2 regions of the Asaia spathodeae NBRC 105894 genome follow, and region 2 is predicted to be linked to the other one. Evidence: riboswitches for the same ligand, from Rfam matches in the RefSeq annotation. Region 2 holds a riboswitch; the other holds the start of a gene.
The links. Region 2 has a riboswitch for S-adenosylmethionine ahead of metZ (O-succinylhomoserine sulfhydrylase). Riboswitches for the same ligand answer to the same signal wherever they lie in the genome.

Region 1 (9,806 bases), on a different contig from region 2:
GTTGACCAGCTTCTCAAGCAATCCGGCTCGTTCCGCGAAAACCAGCATGTTGCTGAGCGCGCGATGGACAGCAACGACCTCGAGCGCGAGCGTGGCATCACCATTCTTGCGAAGTGCACCTCGGTCGTCTGGAACGAGACGCGTATCAACATCATCGATACGCCAGGCCACGCCGATTTCGGTGGTGAGGTCGAGCGTATCCTGAGCATGGTGGACGGCGCGATCATCCTGGTCGACTCGGCTGAAGGCGCTCTGCCGCAGACCAAGTTCGTGCTCGGCAAGGCGCTGGCCCGTGGCCTGCGTCCGATCGTGGTCGTGAACAAGATCGACCGTGGCGATGCCCGTCCCGATGAAGTTCATGAGGAAATCTTCGACCTGTTCGCAGCTTTGGGCGCCGACGAGCATCAGCTCGACTTCCCGATGCTGTACGCTTCGGGCCGTCAGGGCTGGGCCGATCTGGAAATGAACGGCCCCCGCAAGGATCTGTCCCCGCTGTTCGACCTGGTGCTGCGCCACGTGCCGACGCCGGGCCTCGACAAGGAAGCCCCTTTCGGCATGGTTTCGACCATTCTCGAGAGTGACAACTTCCTGGGCCGCATCCTGACGGGTCGTATCGAGCAGGGCCGCGCCCGCGTGAACATGCCGGTGCGCGTGCTGCGCCCCGATGGTACGATCGTGGAAACGGGTCGTCTGACCAAACTGCTGTCGTTCCGCGGTCTGGACCGTGTGCCGGTGGATGAAGCCGAAGCCGGTGATATCGTGGCTGTGGCCGGTCTGTCCGACGCAACCATTCCCGACACGATTGCAGACCCGGCTCTCGATGCGCCGCTGCCCTCCACCCCGGTCGATCCGCCGACCCTGACCATGACCTTCCGCATCAATGACGGCCCTCTGGGCGGTCGTGAAGGCAAGAAGGTGACGTCGCGCCAGATCCGTGACCGTCTGTTCAAGGAAACCGAAGGCAACGTTGCCATCAAGGTGACCGAGAGCGCCGAAAGCGAAGCCTTTGAGGTTGCCGGCCGTGGTGAACTTCAGCTTGGCGTGCTTATCGAGACCATGCGTCGCGAAGGCTTCGAGCTGACCATCGGTCGTCCGCGCGTTCTCTTCCGTAACAACGAAGAGACTGGCGAGCGTGAAGAGCCGTACGAAGAGGTTCTGGTCGACGTCGACGAGCCCTATTCGGGCGTGGTTGTCGAAAAGATGTCGATGCGTAAGGGCGTGATGCAGGACATGCGTCCGTCGGGTGGTGACAAGGTTCGTCTGACCTTCCTCATCCCGTCGCGCGGCCTGATCGGCTATCACGGCGAGTTCCTGACCGACACGCGCGGCACAGGCATCATGAACCGTCTCTTCGCGGGCTATAAGCCCTATGCAGGCACGATCGAAGGCCGTCGCAACGGCTCGCTGATCTCGGCAGAAGACGGTGCGACCACGCAGTATGCCCTGTTCTCGCTGCAGGATCGCGGTACGCTTTTCGTCGATGCTGGCGAGAAGATCTACACGGGCATGATTCTCGGCGAGCATTCGCGTGAGAACGATCTCGATGTGAACGCCGTGCGTGAAAAGAAGCTGACGAACATCCGCGCCGCCGGCAAGGACGACGCGCTGCTTCTGACCCCGCCGCGCAAGATGAGCCTTGAGCAGGCCATTGCCTATATCGAAGACGACGAGCTGGTCGAAGTGACGCCGACTGCGGTGCGTATCCGCAAGCGCTACCTCGATCCGAACGAGCGCAAGCGTATGTCCAAGGTCAAGTCTGACGTCTGATAAGGACATGTATCCTGACCGGTTGGCACCAATCGGTCAGGCGGCATTCTGACAGGACGACAAGGCCGGTTCACAAACGAATCAGCCTTCAAAAAGGGTCACCGGCAGCGGTGGCCTTTTTTATGATCGTGTCGCGATTAAGGCGAATATGCGCCTTTACCGTGCGATTACATTCATTTTATCTAATTTCTTTCGAGACGATTTGAGAAAATACTGTTAGCGTCCACGAGGTCATGAGTTCAGACGGCCCTTTTCTTCGGACTGACTGACGCCTGTGATTATGTGAATTCGTTTTCTGGAGCTTGTTTCATGCTCGTTTTCAATCGTCGCCTTCTCACCGGTGTTGCCGCTCTTGCCATGACGCTGAGCGTTCCTGCTTTCGCTCAGGACGCCGCTCCGGCTGGGCAGGCTCCTGCCGCTGCTGCGCCGGCCGCTCCTGCAGCTCCGGAAGCCACCGCTCCGGCTCCGACGTCTGAAGCTGCTCCGGCGGCATCGACCGACGACAAGGCTGCCAAGCACAAGCATAAGGGCAAGCACAAGCACAAGCACCACAAGAAGGGTGCAGAAGCTGCCGCCGAGAAGGACGCTTCCGGCAACTGATCAGTCCTGAGACTGGTTACGGAAAAGGGGCCGTTTTCGGCCCCTTTTTTTATGCCCGATGCGCCATGTCCCGAGAGGTATGAGGCGATGGCCCACAAGGCCTGCTTCAGCTTGTCGGTCAGGCTGCTGGAAATGCACCAAAGCTGACGGCCTCCTGTAACGAAAGACCGAGCAGAGCTGTTTGTATTGTGCAGTCATGCCGCCTGAAGATCGGATCGCGATCTTCAGGTTGGGGTGAAGGGGGCAAGCCCCCTTCCGGGTTCAGGGCAGAGCCCTGAAGCACCTCAGGAAGTATAGCGATCCAGCGAGAGATCGAGCGCCGGGATATCCGTGCGTTTGCCGCTGATGCGGTCGGCCAGGATACGGCCCGAGCCACAGGCCATGGTCCAGCCCAGCGTGCCATGACCCGTGTTGAGCCAGAGATTGCTGTAACGGCCGGACGGGCCGATCACAGGCGTACCATCGGGTGTGCAGGGGCGCAGGCCGGTCCAGTAGCGGGCGCGGCTGAGATCGGCGCCGCCATACATCTCGTTGAAAGAGAGTTCGAGCGTTTCGCGACGATCCTGGCTCAGCTTGAGACGCCAGCCAGTCAGTTCTGCCGTGCCGCCGATACGGATACGGTCGCCAAGGCGGGTCATGGCCACCTTGTAGGTCTCGTCATTGACCGTCGAGGTCGGCACGCGGCTCTCATCGGTGATCGGCGCCGTGAGCGAGTAGCCCTTGACCGGATAGACCGGCAGGTCGAGCTCGATCGGCTTGAGCAGACGCGGCGAATAGCTGCCAAGCGCCAGCACATAGGCGTCGGCAGTCAGGCGGCCAGCGCTGGTGCGGATGCCATAAATGGCATCGCTAGCTGCCTCGATGGCCTGGATTTCGGTGCGGAAGCGGAAGCTCACGCCTTTTTCCGCGGCCATGGCGGCCAGGCGCTGGGTGAAGAGATAGGCATCGCCCGACTCGTCGCCCGGCAGACGCAGACCGCCCTTGAGCAGATGACGGGCGCCACCCAGACCAGGCTCGTATTTCAGCACCTCGTCCATGCCCAGAAGCTCATGCGTTACGCCGCTTTCGGCCAGCAGACGCATGTCTTCGTGAGCATGCTCAACCTGCTTGTCGGTGCGGAAGAGCTGGATCAGCCCCTTCTGGCCATCATCATAGGTGATGCCGGTCGAGCGGCGCAGTTCGGCCTGACAGTCGCGGCTGTATTCCGCAATACGCAGCATACGGCTCTTGTTGATGTCATAGGCATGATGCGTGCAGTTGGTCAGAAGCTGCGTCATGAAGCGCAGCATGGGCGCGTTGACAGCCGCTGCGCGCACCACGAGCGGCGCATGTTTCTGGAACATCCAGCGCGCTGCCTTGAGCGGCAGGCCCGGCATTGCCCAGGGGGTGGAATAACCCGGCGAGACCTGACCCGCATTGGCAAAGGAAGTTTCGAGGCCGACACCGGGCTGGCGATCGATGACCTCAACCTCATGGCCCTGTTCGGCGAGATACCAGGCAGTAGTGACGCCGATCACACCGGCGCCCATGACGATGATCTTCATTGTGAACTCTCAATGTATTCACGATGGAAGCGCTTCCCGAGACTGGTCAGCAGCTCATATCCGATCGTATCCAGCGCTGAGGCCAGTTCGTCCAGCGGACGGTGGGGGCCGATCAGCTCGAAACCCGTGCCGGGGGGCAGATCCATATCTCCCAGCGCGGTGACGTCCAGCGCCATGCAATCCATCGAGATCCGCCCTACGACAGGGAGCGAAATCTCGGGTCTTGCAGGCAGGACCGCGCTGGTGAGGCCACCGGCGCGGCGATGAAAGCCGTCGGCATAGCCGACGGAAAGCGTGGCAATACGTGTCTTCTGTGTGGCCACAAAGCGGGCACTATACCCGACTGCAGTCTCTGGGGCGATCCACCGATCCTGCACCAGCCCACCCAGCATGGTAACGACCGGGTGCATCGGGTTGGGAAGGGCAGGGGTCGGGTTGCCGCCGTACAGCGCGTAGCCAGGGCGAACCAGAGAGAAGTGAAATTCTTCGCCCAGAAAGATACCGCTCGATGCCGCCAGACTGGCAGGCAGGGCAGGGAGCTTGCGCCGCAGCGTTTCGAATGCCCGGCGCTGCCCCTCATTGCGTGACGAGGTAGCATCATCCGCGCAGGCGAGATGACTCATGACGAAGGCGATATCGAGCGCATCGGGCAGATCCTCTGCGCAGAGCGTGTCGAGATCCCCTTCCGAAAGACCGAAACGCGACATGCCGCTATCAAGCTGAAGCAGACAGGCTGCCTTGCGCCCTGTTTCCCGGCAGAGCGCCGCCCAGCGCCGCGTCTGGTCGAGGCTGTTCAGGACAGGTGTCAGGCCCGAGGCAAGAAGAAGCGCTTCGCTGCCCCGGGGCGGACCGTTCAGAACGCAGATGGCCGCATCTGCGGACAGGAGCGGACGCAGACCCAGCCCCTCGTCAACCGTTGCAACAAAGAAGCGACGGCAGCCCGCACGGTACAGGGCCGGGGCGACACGCGCCACGCCCAGCCCATAGGCATCGGCCTTGACGGCAGCGCCCACGGCAATTTCTCTGCCCACCTTCTGTTGCAGCAGAGCGTAGTTCTGCTTGAGGGCATCAAGGTCGATTCGCAACCACCCTCCGGCGCGCTGTTTTGCGCCTGCTTCCACCTCGCTCTGCTGTACTGTCATCAGGGTCTGCGTCTTTCGATCATTTCGGAATCATTCTAAACCGCGCCCTGCCGTCGCTCAAGAGCCTGCGGGCACACCCTTGCTGGTGGAATATTCGAAATGCAGCGCCTGGTCAGGATGAACGATGGGGTGGATGGCATGAGCGGCCATCGCGCCCTCGCTGAAGCCCTGTAAAATCAGTTTGAGCTTGCCGGGATAGGTCGCCACATCGCCAATGGCAAAGACGCCGGGCAGGCTGGTTTCCATGGTCGAAGGCGTTACCGGCAGGGTGCTGCGGATTGTGTCGATATTCCAGGTGGCAATCGGGCCAAGATCGGTCGAAAGCCCGTAGAAAGGCAGCAGCGTATCCGCCTCGATACGGCGCACCTGCCCGTCGAGATCGATCACGTCGACGGCTGACAGGGCGCCATTGTCACCCTGAAGCGCATGAAGCTGATAGGGCACCACCTTCTCGATGCGGCCTTCTGCAACCCGAGCCTCGATCTGAGCCAGTGTTTCCGGCGCCCCGCGGAAGCGATCGCGGCGATGCAGCAGATAGATCTTTTCAGCGATATCCGAGAGCGACAGCGCCCAGTCGAGGGCAGAGTCGCCACCACCAGCCACGACAATGCGCTTGCCGGCAAAATCGGCGCGCTTGCGGACGTAATACTGAACGGCTCCGCTGGCCTCGTAGGCGTCAAGCCCCTCCAGCGGCGGGCGATTCGGCCCGAAAGCACCGGCACCGGCTGCAATGATGACAGCGCGTGCCGTCACGACCTGGCTCTTGTCCGTCTCGAGCGTGAATGCACCACGGGCGCCAGAGAGCTTCTCGACACGCTGGCCAAGCAGACGCGGCACAGCGAACGGGGCGATCTGGGCATCAAGCGCCGCAATCAGTGCGCCGCCTTCGATCGAGGGATGGCCCGGAATGTCATAGATCGGCTTCTCAGGATAAAGCGCCGCACATTGGCCACCGATCTCTCCCAGAGCGTCGATCAGAACGCAGGAGAGTTTGAGCATCCCGCATTCGAAAGCCGCAAAAAGGGCGGTCGGCCCTGCACCGATAATGGCGACATCGATGTCGAGAGGAGTCTGGCCCATAAGCGCGTTCAATCCTGTCTGTTATGTCCTGTGTTCCTCATAGCAGCTAACAGAAACCGCGAGGCTCGCCCAGAGCCGGAGGATGGCTTGCGTTAGCGCCTGTCGGACAGAAGCACATTGCGCGACACTCATGGCTTTGATACGAAAGCCGCCAGCATCAAGAGCCGACAGGTCCTGTCGGCGCCAACCTGCTCCCGGGCAAGGTGGTATCTCCGGTTTCCGCCGGAGAGATGTGGCCGCTCCGGCAATCTCGGGACACGCCACACCCCCCTTTCGCACGGAGCCCCTGTACGTCCAGAAAGGACCGATCATCGTGGCCCAGCAATTTGCCAGTGACAATTATGCCGGTATCTGCCCCGAAGTCTGGGATGTGATGCAGCAGGCCAATGCGGGTTCAGTGCCGGCTTATGGCGATGATGAATGGACAAACCGCGCCTCTGACAGTTTCCGCGCGCTGTTCGGCACCCAATGCGAAGTGTTCTTTGCCTTCAACGGCACGGCAGCCAATTCGCTGGCGCTGGCATCGCTCTGCCAGTCCTATAACAGTGTCATCTGTTCATCTTTCGCCCATGTCGAAACTGATGAGTGTGGTGCTCCTGAATTTTTCTCCAATGGCTCCAAGCTGCTGGTGGCCCGTACGGACCACGCCAAGCTGTTTCCGGAAGACATTCGCGCTCTGGCGACGTGTCGAAGCGATATCCACTATCCCAAGCCCAAGGTCGTGACGATCACCCAGCCGACCGAGACGGGTGAGGTCTATTCCCTGGCGGAGATACGCGCCATTGCCGATACCTGTCGCGAACTGGGGCTGCGTCTGCATATGGATGGCGCCCGCTTTGCCAATGCCTGCGCCGCTCTGGGCTGCACGCCCGCTGAAATGACCTGGCAGGCAGGGGTGGATGTGCTGTGTTTTGGCGGTACCAAAAACGGAATGGCCGTTGGCGAGGCGATCCTGTTTTTCGACCCGGCCCTGGCCGAAGGCTTCGATTATCGCTGCAAGCAGGCCGGGCAGCTGGCATCGAAAATGCGCTTCATCTCCGCACCCTGGGTTGGTCTGCTGGAGAGTGGCGCCTGGCTGCGTAACGGCCAGTACGGCAATGACAGCGCCAGAGCGCTGGCGGAGCGGATCACGGCAGTTCCCGGTCTTACCCTGATGTTTCCGGCACAGGCCAATGCCGTGTTTCTCAAGGCACCGGAAATCGTGCTCGAAGGGCTGCGCGAGCGGGGATGGCGTTTCTACACATTTATCGGTGGGGGGGCGCGCTTCATGTTTGCCTGGGATGCCGCCCCCGAACGCGTGGCACAACTCGCCGCCGATATCGAGGCGCTCGCCGCGTGAGTCCTGCCACTCTTGCCAGTATTCATGCGCTCTCGGCATCGACATTGTCCGATCTCGATATGGCGGGCACGGCTGTGTTTGCGATTTCGGGCGCGCTTGTTGCTGCAAGGGCAAGGCAGAACATGGTCACCTTTGCCTTCTTCGCGGCCATGACCGGCGTTGGAGGCGGCACGCTGCGCGATCTGCTGATCGGCGCGCCGGTATTCTGGATGCATGCCACGGCGCCGATTGCCGTCTGTCTGGGCATCGCCCTGCTGGTCTGGTTTACGCCTCATCGTGTCTGGCATGAGCGCGCCATCGACTGGTTCGACGGGCTGGGGCTTGCCTCTTATGCTGTCTATGGCGCCGCCAAGGCCACAGCCTACGGCATTCCGTGGCTGCCAGCGGCCATCATGGGGGTGGTCACGGCCTGTATGGGCGGCATTATCCGTGACGTGCTGGCAGGTCTGCCCTCCATCGTGATCCGGCCCGAGCTCTATGTCACCGCCGCAGCCCTCGCCGCAGGGTTATATGTTGGTCTGGATGCTGTCGGTCTTCCTCCAATCGCTGCAGGCGCGATTGCCGTAGTGCTGGGCTTCTGCCTGCGCGGCTATGCCATCCTCGGCAAGGTCGACCTGCCCGCCTATCGCCGGTAAGGGCTTTCCCTTCGGCCCTTTTTTGAGGTCCTTCCGGTCAGATCTGCCAGAAGCGTCAGACATATCGGGCTCGCTCGCTTGTCAGACCCCTACCCATCCAGATAGCCGGGCTTTACACTGTCAGTATGAGCCAAATCGACCTGCCCGATCAGCCCGCCACCGAAGCTTTCGCCGCCCGTCTGGCGGGTCTTGCGCAGCCGGGGGATGTGATCGCGCTGCATGGCGAGATGGGCATGGGCAAGAGTGTGTTTGCCCGGGCCTTTCTGAGAGCACTGGCGCAGGATCCTGCACTTGAGGTGCCCAGCCCCACCTTTTCGCTGGTCCAGACCTATGACACAGCCAAAGGCGCTGTGGCGCATTTCGACCTCTGGCGTCTTGATGGGCCGGACGCTCTTTGCGAGCTCGGCTGGGACGAGTTGCAGGAGGGCATCATGCTGGTTGAATGGCCCGAACGTGCAGAAGACGAACTGCCCGATCATGCACTGCATCTCACCCTGACCGAAGGGGAGGCAGAAGAGGCGCGCAGGATGACCATCAAGGGCTGGAGCGACAGGCTGTGATTCTCGCGACCATCCCCGCAGACCGTTCCTTTCTTGATGACGTGGCACGACGCTGGCTTGAGGGGGGCGCGGCTCAGGACGATGCCAACGCGCTGCTTCTCGTGCCTGGGCGTCGTGCGGCACGCAACCTCACCGAGGCGTTTCTGCGTTGCCTCGATGGCAAGGCGGCCTTGTTGCCGCGCATCCTGCCAGTGGGCGATGTGAGTGAAGACGATCTCGCGCTTTCGGGTGTGGAAGCGTTTTCCTTTCCTGCCGCGGTTGATCCGCTGCGTCGTCTGTCGGTTCTGGCGGCGCTGGTTCTGCGGGCGAAGGGCGTATTCAGCGCGGAACTGACGCTCGAACAGGCCTGGCCTCTGGCCTCGGCTCTGGCGGAGTTGATGGATGATGCCGAGCGTGTGGGGGTCGATCTGCGCGAGCGCCTGCCCGATGCCGCCGAGCCGCGCTTTGCCGATCACTGGCACAAGACGCTGCAGTTCCTGCATATCGTCACCGAAGCCTGGCCCGCCTGGCTGAGCGAAACCGGTCTGATGAACCCGGTGGCGCGTCAGGTAGCCGTGCTCCGGGCGCAGGCCGAACGCTGGACGCAGGCACCCCCGCAGGGAAGGCTCTGGGCTGTCGGGTTCACCGATGGCATGTTTGCTGTCTGCGCCATTCTTCGCGCCGTGCTTGATGCGCCTCAGGGCTGCGTCATCCTGCCCGGTGTCGATCTGGATCTGCCCGATACGCTGTGGGCAACCCTGCCGGAAAGCCATCCGCAATCGGGCTTTCGGCGTCTTCTCGATGATCTGGGTGTTTCCCGTGAAACCATCACACTCTGGGATGACGGGGTGTTACCGCAAGGGATGGTTTTTCGCGAAGCCATGCAGGACCGCATAAAGCTGGCAAGCCTGATGATGCGCCCCATGGAGGGACTCTCTGCCTGGGGCGAAAATGCGGCATCTCTGCCTCTGACCGGAATCACCCGTCTGGATGCGGCAGATCAGCAGCAGGAAGCCGCCAGCATCGCCATGATCCTGCGAGAGGCAGTCGAAACTCCCGGCAGAACGGCATCGCTTGTCACCCCGGACCGCGCTCTGGCCAGACGCGTCGCGACCGAATTGCTGCGCTACGGCATCGTGGCGGATGACAGCGCAGGCGAG
Region 2 (9,806 bases):
ATTGGCTACCGCCTCGAATTTCTCGCGCGCCGTAATGTAGACTTCGTCATCCGTATCCTTGCGCGCGACCGGGAGGTTCGTCGGAATCTCGACCACGTCGAGCTTGTAGATCTCGGCGAATTCGTCTGCCTCGGTCATGGCCGTGCCGGTCATGCCCGAAAGCTTGGGATAGAGACGGAAATAATTCTGGAAGGTGATCGAGGCCAGTGTCTGGTTCTCAGGCTGGATCTCGACATGTTCCTTGGCTTCAAGCGCCTGATGCAGACCATCGGAATAGCGACGGCCATCCATCATGCGCCCGGTGAACTCGTCGATGATGATCACCTTGCCGCCACGCACAATATATTCGACATCGCGCGCGAAGAGCGTATGGGCGCGCAGCGACTGCTGCACATGATGCATGACGGCGATATTATGCACGTCGTACAGGCCGCCTTCATTGAGAACGCCTGCCTCATGCAAAAGCGCCTCGACCTGGTCTGAGCCCTGCTCGGTCAGGATAACCGTGCGCAGCTTCTCGTCACGCTCGAAAGCTTCCTTGTTCTTCACAAGCTCGATGACGACGTCATCGACCGCACGATAGAGGTCCGAGCTGTCATCGGCGGGGCCGGAGATGATGAGCGGGGTACGCGCTTCATCGATCAGGATCGAGTCCACCTCGTCGACGATCGCATGATAGAACGGACGCTGGACCATTTCTTCCAGCGTGTATTTCATGTTGTCGCGCAGATAGTCGAAGCCGAATTCGTTATTCGTGCCGTAGGTGATGTCAGAACCATAAGCCGCACGACGCTCGTCATCCGACAGATTGGGAATGATCACACCGGTGGTCAGGCCAAGGAAGGTATAGAGCTTGCTCATTTCCTCGGCGTCGCGCTTGGCCAGATAGTCATTGACCGTCACGACATGCACGCCCTTGCCTGCGAGCGCACTGAGATAGACCGCCAGTGTCGCCACCAGCGTCTTGCCCTCACCTGTGCGCATCTCGGCAATACGACCCGAATGCAGCACCATGCCGCCCACGAGCTGCACATCGAAATGACGCATGCCCAGCACACGACGCGAGGCCTCACGGCAGACGGCAAATGCTTCGGGCATGATCTTGTCGAGGCTTTCGCCCCCGGCAATACGGCTCTTGAATTCCTGGGTCTTCGCGCGCAGCGCCTCATCGTCGAGCGCCTTGACGGCAGGCTCGAGCGCGTTGATTTCAGGCAGGCGCTTCTGATAGCCCTTCAGTGAGCGATCATTGGCGGTGCCGAACACGGCGCGGGCGATACGAGCGAACATGACTGTCCTTCTGGCGACCTGGTCCGAAACAGACGGACCGCGAACTGAGAGGCGGATTATCCCGACCCGCCCCTTTCGGGCTGTTCCGAAGCCGAAAGCGTCGAAACCCGGAATACGGCGAAAGCGCGGCGCACCCGCCGAAGCAGGATCAGGATCGTCCACGCGGGAAATGAGATAAGGCGCGCCCTTGCCCCGGTCAACCGAGCCCCCTGCGTTCAGGCCGTCTGAACAGGCTGCAATGCACGATTTCTTCATGAAGAGTGCCATCAAAACACGCCAAGTTCCGGCAAGCGGCCTTGCCGCGAGGTAAAGCCTGCGCCATGCTGGCAGAAGTTCCACGAGTTTTTCGAGGTTGTTTCTCCATGCGGCTTATCCGCCCGGCTCTTTTCTGCGCTGCTCTCCTCTCCGGCACGACTCTGGTAGCGCCGTCCTTCGCTGCCCCGGCTCCCGCCGCTCCGGCGAATGCGGCCCCGGCCGCTGCTCCTGCCGACGCCAACCCGCTGATCGCCTCGGTCAACGGCCAGAAGATCTATCTGGATGACGTCAAGAAGGCCGCAGCCGGCCTGCCCCCGCAGGCGCGTCAGCTGCCGCCCAACACGCTGGTCAACATCCTGCTGAACCAGATCGTCAGCCAGAAGGCCATCCAGATCGACGCCCTGAAGGAAGGTCTCGACAAGAAGCCTGACGTGAAGGCCCAGATGCAGGAAGCCGCCGATAACGCGCTGCAGAATGCCTATCTGCAGGAGAAGGTCGGACCGCTGGTCACCGAAGACGCCATCAAGCAGGCTTATCAGGCGAATTACGCCTCCAAGAAGGGCGAGCAGGAAATCCATGCACGCCACATCCTGGTTGCTGATGAGGCCACGGCCAAGGACGTGATCAAGCAGCTGAACCACGGCGCGAAGTTCGAAGATCTCGCCAAGAAGCTCTCGACCGACAAGGGGTCGGGCGCAAGCGGTGGCGATCTCGGCTGGTTCAAGAAGGACGATATGCTGCCGGAATTCTCCAAGGCAGCCTTCGCCATGAAGCCGAACACGATCAGCCAGACCCCGGTCAAGACCCAGTATGGCTGGCATGTCATTCAGGTTCTGGCCTCGCGTGAAGCCCCCGTGCCGCCGCTGGAGCAGGTTCATGACGAGATCCGCCAGCAGCTGATCCGCGACAATGTGCGCGACATCGTCAAGGCCGCTCAGGACAAGGTCAAGATCGTGCGTTACGACGCACAGGGCAAGCCGCTTCCCGACGCGCCTGCAGCCGCTCCTGCTGCCCCCAAAAAGTAAGCGCTAACGCTCACTTTTTACTCAGAAATCCGGTCTTTTCGCCTCATTCAGGGGCGAGGGGCTGGACCTGAGCCCCAAGCCGTGCATCCTCCTTCCGACCTTCCCAGTTCGGAGACAGATCATGGCCAAAGCCCTTCCCCTCTCCCCCCTCGCCCAGCCTTTGCCGCGCCTCGAGCCGGTAGCAGGCGTGCGGCTTGGCGCTGTCGCCGCTCAGATCCGCTACAAGGATCGCCCCGATCTCATGATGATGGAGTTCGAGCCCGGCACGACGGCAGCAGGCGTTTTCACCCGCAGCAAATGTCCCGGCGCTCCCATTGACTGGAGCCGCGCTGCGCTGGCCCAGGGCACGGCACGGGCGCTGGTTGTCAATTCGGGCAATGCCAATGTCTTCACCGGGCGTGCCGGTGTTCTGGCCACCCAGATCTCTGCCGCCGCCGCCGCACGCGCCGTTCATTGCGCCGCCACTGAAGTCTTCCTCGCCTCGACGGGTGTGATCGGCGAGCCGCTGGACGCCGAACGCATCAGTAACGCGATGCCGGGTCTGTATGAGACGCTCACACCGAGCGGCTGGGAAGACGCCGCACGCGCCATCATGACCACCGACACCTTCCCCAAGGCGGCCACACGCAAGGTCACCATTGCAGGCAAAGATGTCACGATTCAGGGCATCGCCAAGGGGAGCGGCATGATCGCCCCCGACATGGCGACCATGCTCGGCTTTGTGGTGACGGACGCCGCTATTTCCCATGATGTGCTGCAGGCCATGCTGCATGTCGGCACGGATCACAGCTTCAACGCCATTACGGTCGATTCCGACACCTCCACCTCCGACATGGTGCTGGTTTTTGCCACTGGCAAAGCCGGACACCCCCCGATCACCTCTCTGGCCGATCCGGAACTGGCTGCTTTCCGTGAGGCTTTCGAATCCCTGCTTCTCGAACTGGCCCTGATGGTCGTGCGCGATGGTGAAGGCGCCTCGAAGCTCTTCACCGTGCGTGTGAACGGCGCTGTTTCCGACGAATCCGCCAAGAAGATCGCGCTTGCCATCGGCAACTCGCCGCTGGTCAAGACCGCCATCGCTGGCGAAGACGCGAACTGGGGACGTGTCGTGATGGCAGTCGGCAAGAGCGGCGAACCAGCCAATCGCGACACCCTCTCGGTCGCCATCGGAGGCACCTGGATTGCCCGCCAGGGCACTGTCGTCGAAGGCTATGACGAAGCACCGGTTGTCGCCCATATGAAGGGGCAGGAAATCGAGATCCAGATCGACCTGGGGCTGGCCAATGGTCATGCCCAGATCTGGAGCTGCGACCTGACCCATGGCTATATCGACATCAACGGCTCCTACCGGAGCTGAGCTTTCCGGCGACCGGCTTTTCAGGTCGGTCGCCCAGCGACGACCAGGGCTGCATTAGATTGCCCTCATAGCCGGGCCTTCTCTTTGTTGAGAACCGCTTGCATCTGATCACGTTCAGATTTAGTACCGTGTCTGTCCATTTTTGATCGTCCGAGGGCTTTCAGCGACTGGACGGACGGATCGATTGCACCCACATTATGGGTCGATAGCTCCGAGAGCTACTCCAAAACGCAATCAGATCAGCGTCGTATACGCGCCCGAACGACGCTGAGGAGGAACAGGCATGGCAAATGCATTTCGCGTGGTCATCATTGGTGGTGGCGTTGCCGGGATGGAAACGGCAATGACCCTCGGTCGTGGGCGTCATCGCCTGATCGAGACCACGCTGATCGACAAGGGTGCCGTGCATTACTGGAAACCCATGCTGCATGAGTTTGCCGCGGGCACCGGCCAGGAATCGCGCGATTGTACGACCTTCGTCGAGGCGAGTCGCCGCTTCGGTTTTCGCTTCGTGCAGAGCTCACTGAGCAGCGTTGATCGCGAGAAGCACGAAATCCGCCTCGCAAATGAAGAGATCGTTCCCTATGACATGCTGATCGTGTCTCTCGGCTCCCGGTCGAATGATTTCGGCATCGAAGGGGTTATGGCCAATTGCACCTTCATCGATTCCCTGCCCGATGCCAGCCTGTTCCATGAAAAATTCCGTGCCGCCTTTCGCGAGGCGGCTGCGGCCAATCGCAAGCTCGATGTGGGCATTGTCGGCGGCGGCGCCACAGGCACACAATTGGCCGCTGAACTCTGCAGCGCCATCGACCTCGCCCCCGGCTATGGCAAGGAAGCCAGAAAGAACATTCTCAGCCTCTCCCTGATCGAGACAGGCAAGCGCATTCTTCCCGCTTTCCCCGAGCGCGTTTCCAATGATGCCCGCAAGCAGCTCGAGGCGCTTGGTGTGAGCGTTCTGACCGAGGCGATGGTGACCTCGGTGGATGAGGAAGGCTTTCACCTCAAGGACGGCCGTGTCGTTCCCGCCGAGCTCCGCGTCTGGGCGGCAGGTGTGCGTGCAAGTGCCGCAACGGAATTGTTCGAAGGGCTCGATATCGCCCGTGGCGGACAGATCGTCGTCAACCATCACATGCAATCGACCCGCGATACGTCGATTTTCGCTCTCGGCGACTGCGCGCGCATCAACGACGCACCGCTTCCTGCCACGGCACAGGTCGCCAGACAGCAGGGCATCTATCTGGGCCGCGCCATTCCCGTCATTGCGCAGGGACGCGAGCCCTCGACATTTGTTTACCGCGATCGTGGTGCCGTGGTCTCGCTAGGTGACTATAATGGTTGGGGTATGGTCGGCTCCTCGACGAGTTTCGGAGGTGGCCTTCTGCGTGGGCTTGCACCGCGATGGTTGCATGATCTGATTTTCCGTCAGCATCAGATCGGCGTCATGGGTCTCGCGCGCGGAACGGCGGCTTTCCTGAAGGCGCATCTGTTGCCGACTCGTCCGCGTCTGGACCAGTAACCTTCGATCAGCGGTAGATTGACGTCATGCCCTTGCAGCGTTCTCAAGTCCTTCCCCCAGCCGAATCGGCGCGCCTCGACACGATGGTCGCGACCCTTCAGGAGAAGGGGTTCGCTTTCGAACGCGGCAAGGAAATGCGTTCCTTCCTCGAAGCCTTCGGCTTTCAGGACTGGGAGAACTTCGCTGAAAGCTGGAACCGCCTCGGCCTCGACCGTTACATGGCCGATGGCGGGCGCTACCGTAAAAGACGCTATGCTACCTACGCACTGACGGGCGGGCGTATCGAGCGCAAACGCCACCAGCCACATTATCAGAGCCGCGATTACAATCTTCTCAATGGCGGCATAGAACGCTGGTTCGGCCCCATTGAGGATGCGATTGCCGCGCATCCCGTCATGCTGTCCATTCTGAATGCCGCTCATCTTCTGGCGCTGCGCATAACACCCGCCTCGACGCAGCCCGATAGCTGGCATGCTGAAATTCACCAGTTCCGCATTGAGGCGCAGGCGGGAAAGAATGGCCGCCCCACACCCGAGGGCATGCATCGCGACGGCGTGGACTGGGTCTTTGTGCTGATGGTCAATCGCGAGAACGTGGCCTCCGGAGTGACCTCGATCCATAATGATCATCGTGAGGAAATCGGTTCTTTCACTCTTGAGGCACCGCTCGATACGGCCCTTGTCGACGATCATCGAGTCTATCATGGTGTAACACCTGTCGAACCGATCGATCCCGCGCGTCCGGCCTATCGTGACGTACTGGTCGTGACGCTGCGTCACGCCTAAAAGAGCAGCAAAGGCAATCTGCCCGCGACTCGCCGAAAGAGCGAGCCGATACTGAATATGAAAGAAATTCCGATGCGTTTTGGTCTTGCTGTGGCGAGTATCGCAGTCATGGGGCTGGCCACACCAGCGAGCCTTGCCCGAACGCATCACGCCACGACAAATACCGCCCAGGCAAAAGATGCCTCAGGGCCTCGGCCGGTCATTCTGAGCGCGCAACCCGGTACCAATCTCGATCAGGTTGCCCGCCAGCTTAACAGCGCCGATCTTGCCGATGCCGCCAAGCATGATGACAATCCGGTTGTTCTCGTTGCGTCAGCCCCGCTTTCGTCCGATCGCAGCGATATGGCGCTGTTCGTACAGCTGCAATCAGCGCGCCTCTGTGGTTCCGCAGGATGCTCGACCTCGGTCTATCTGCGCCATAAAGGGGGCTGGAAGCTAGTTCTGGATTCGGTCAGCGGGGCTATTTCGGTTTTGCCAAGCCGCCATAATGGCATGCATGATCTGCTGATCGACAAGAATGATCGCTGGACCTGGAATGGTTCAGGCTATCAGGACGGCGCTCCTGCCCCGGCTGCCCCCTCGGCCCCAAAAGACAAGACGCCCGAGACGCCGAAGAAAAAACTTCTGCGCGGCTGAACTATTTCGAATTTTCAGGGGAATTCTGGAGCGGGTGAAGGGAATCGAACCCTCGTATGCAGCTTGGGAAGCTGCCGTTCTACCATTGAACTACACCCGCATGGCGCCCCTTCTATCGCAGCTTGTGTCACGATGCAATCACGGGGCATCGGTTGACGAAGCAGGCTCGCTTTGCGCATAGTTCCGCCGTCGCCTCTCGAAGGAGGGCGTCCCTCGCGATTTGAAAGGCCGGATTGCGGCGAGGCTAAACAACAGCGCTAAAGAGGCCCGGGATGTTCTCCATCCCAGGTTTTCCACGGCCAGAATCGCACCACTTCTTTTAGGTGCATTTTGGAGCGTCTTTTCCATGACAGATACATCCTACGGCCCGTCGACCAAGCTGCTTCATCAGGATGTCAGCCGCACCGAGCACGGCGAAACCAGTGAAGCGATTTTTCTGACCTCCGGCTTTGTCTATGACAGTGCCGAACAGGCAGCCGCCACTTTCACGGGCGATGTCGCCCATTATCAATATTCGCGTTTCGGCAATCCGACGACCGATGCCCTGCAAGCCAGACTGGCCCTGCTCGAAGGGGCTGAAGCCTGCATCGTCACAGCCAGTGGTATGGGCGCCGTCTCTTCCGCCCTGCTCGCCCACCTCAAGCAGGGCGATCGCGTCGTGGCCTCGCGCGCTCTTTTCGGCTCATGCTACTGGATCGTCACCACGCTGCTGCCGAAATACGGCATCGAGACTGTATTGGTCGACGGTGATGACTGGGCTGGCTGGGAAGCTGCCCTCTCACAGCCGACAGGGGCAGTTCTGATCGAGAGCCCCTCCAATCCGATGCTCGATATTCTCGATATCGAGCGCATTGCGACACTCGCCCATGAGGCAGGCGCATTGCTGATGGTCGATAATGTCTTCGCCTCACCGGTAGGCCAGAAGCCGCTCGCTCTGGGTGCTGATGTGGTGCTTTATTCCTGCACGAAGCATATCGACGGTCAGGGGCGTGTACTTGGCGGTGCTGTCCTCGGGCGCAAGCAGTGGATCGAAGAGACACTGCAGCCATTCACCCGCAACACGGGTAACGCCCTCTCACCTTTCAATGCCTGGGTATTGCTCAAGGGGATTGAAACCCTGCCATTGCGCGTCAATGCCATGGCAGCAAATGCCAGTGCGGTGGCTCATTTCCTCGAAAATGCGCCCGGTATTGCCCGCGTTTCCTACCCGGGTCTGGCCTCTCACCCGCAGCGTGCGCTTGTTGAAAAGCAGATGAGCAATGGCGGCTCACTCGTTGCCTTCGAAGTTGAGGGCGGCAAGGAAGGCGCTTTCCGCTTCCTCAATGCCTTCAGGCTGATCGCCATTTCGAACAATCTCGGCGATGCACGCTCTCTGGCCACACACCCGGCTACAACGACCCACTCAAAGGTAGATGTGCAGGAACGCGCACGGCTGGGAATCACGGACGGGGCCATACGGCTTTCGGTGGGACTTGAAGACAGCAAGGATCTGATTGCCGATCTCGAGAGGGGCCTCGCCGCGCTCAAAGCCTGATTGCTTTTAGCGTCTCCATGGGCCTACAAGGCGGGCATGTCGCATAAGCCTGCCCCTCCCCGCCTTGTAGCAGACCCGGAAGCAAGTCTTGCCGAAGCCATGGATGCCGCTCCCCGCTATGAAGCGGTGACCAGAGACATCACGATCTGCGTGCGCACGTTTTGGCTTGAGGATCAGTCTCTGCCTGAAGACCATCACTATGCCTGGGCTTATCATATCCGTATCGAAAATGGCGGGGACGAGACGGTCCAGCTCCTGAGCCGGTCCTGGGAAATCACAGACGGACGCGGCAAAACCGATCACATCCATGGCGAGGGAGTTGTCGGCGAGCAGCCAATCCTGGTGGCGAACGAGATTTTTGAATACACGTCAGGCGCGGCCTTGCCGACGCCATGTGGATTCATGCGCGGTCTTTTCCACATGATCGTGCCTGCGACATCGGAACGCTTCGAAGCGACAATTCCGGCCTTCAGTCTGGATAGTCCTCATCGTCTTGGTCTTGTACACTGACGACGATACGGCCTCGCCCCTCAAGCTTGGCCTGATATAAAGCCCGGTCGGCGCGCTCGAGCGCATCTGCCCAGGCTTCTTCTGCTCTTGTGCGCGCTATCCCGACGCTGCAACCGATCGTCAGCGGCCCGATCTTGGTTTCAAACGGGACATCACTCAACCCAGACAACAGGCTCGCGATACGCGCCTGCGCATCGTCAAACTCGCCTTGGACGACAATCAGGAACTCCTCGCCGCCGTGACGGCCAATGATTTCTTCCTGACGCTTCGCCTGAATCAGCCTTGCGCCAATCCCCGCTAGAATTTCGTCGCCGATCGCATGGCCGAAACTGTCATTGATCGATTTGAAGTAATCGACATCAAACAGCGCCAGAGTAGCCGAGCGCATCACCCCCGTGTCATCAGGGCGTGACAATCTCTCGAGCAGACGCATGACGCTGGCCTCGGCAGTACGCCGGTTCATGAGCTTCGTAAGACCGTCCTGACGAGCCTGCTGTTCGAGCGCCGTCTGGGCTGCACGCATTTCCATCGTACGCTCATCGACCAGAGCCTCGAGACGGCGCTGGCGTTTCATCAGATAACGAAAGCGCAGCTTGTTCAATGCATAGGGCAGCGCAATGATCGAGAACGTATAGAGCAGGATGAAAGGCCACGCGCTCCACCAGGGCCGCTGCATACGGATTTCGAGAACGATAGGCTCTGAAACCAGATTCCGATTGTCATTCAGGGCCTGCACAATCAGGCGGGAATGTCCCGGCGGCACGAAATTGTAGCGGATTTCACCGGTCGTCGTCGTGATCCAGTTCCCGTCCACTCCGTCGAGACGATAGCGAAAATAGGTCGTGGAAGAGAGTGCCGTATTCAGCGTACCCAGAGTGACCATGAGCGGATCACGCGA

Region 1: it holds a riboswitch for S-adenosylmethionine, as region 2 does, so the genes downstream of both, AA105894_RS10015 (threonine aldolase family protein) here and metZ (O-succinylhomoserine sulfhydrylase) in region 2, are expected to answer to the same signal.

What each region holds. Positions count from the first base shown of each region.
Region 1 is NZ_BAPY01000026.1:140,462-150,267, reverse strand. It holds gene typA (translational GTPase TypA) at 1-1,767, shown strand, start outside; gene AA105894_RS10035 (hypothetical protein) at 2,077-2,367, shown strand; gene AA105894_RS10030 (D-amino acid dehydrogenase) at 2,652-3,911, opposite strand; gene alr (alanine racemase) at 3,908-5,053, opposite strand; gene AA105894_RS10020 (NAD(P)/FAD-dependent oxidoreductase) at 5,111-6,133, opposite strand; SAM-I-IV-variant riboswitch at 6,283-6,395, shown strand; gene AA105894_RS10015 (threonine aldolase family protein) at 6,447-7,472, shown strand; gene AA105894_RS10010 (trimeric intracellular cation channel family protein) at 7,469-8,107, shown strand; gene tsaE (tRNA (adenosine(37)-N6)-threonylcarbamoyltransferase complex ATPase subunit type 1 TsaE) at 8,233-8,667, shown strand; gene addB (double-strand break repair protein AddB) at 8,664-9,806, shown strand, end outside.
Region 2 is NZ_BAPY01000005.1:149,735-159,540, forward strand. It holds gene secA (preprotein translocase subunit SecA) at 1-1,287, opposite strand, end outside; gene AA105894_RS05280 (peptidylprolyl isomerase) at 1,650-2,567, shown strand; gene argJ (bifunctional glutamate N-acetyltransferase/amino-acid acetyltransferase ArgJ) at 2,689-3,924, shown strand; gene AA105894_RS05290 (NAD(P)/FAD-dependent oxidoreductase) at 4,208-5,443, shown strand; gene AA105894_RS05295 (2OG-Fe dioxygenase family protein) at 5,470-6,228, shown strand; gene AA105894_RS05300 (hypothetical protein) at 6,301-6,864, shown strand; tRNA gene AA105894_RS05305 (tRNA-Gly) at 6,891-6,964, opposite strand; SAM riboswitch at 7,067-7,146, shown strand; gene metZ (O-succinylhomoserine sulfhydrylase) at 7,211-8,398, shown strand; gene apaG (Co2+/Mg2+ efflux protein ApaG) at 8,435-8,908, shown strand; gene AA105894_RS05320 (ligand-binding sensor domain-containing diguanylate cyclase) at 8,868-9,806, opposite strand, start outside.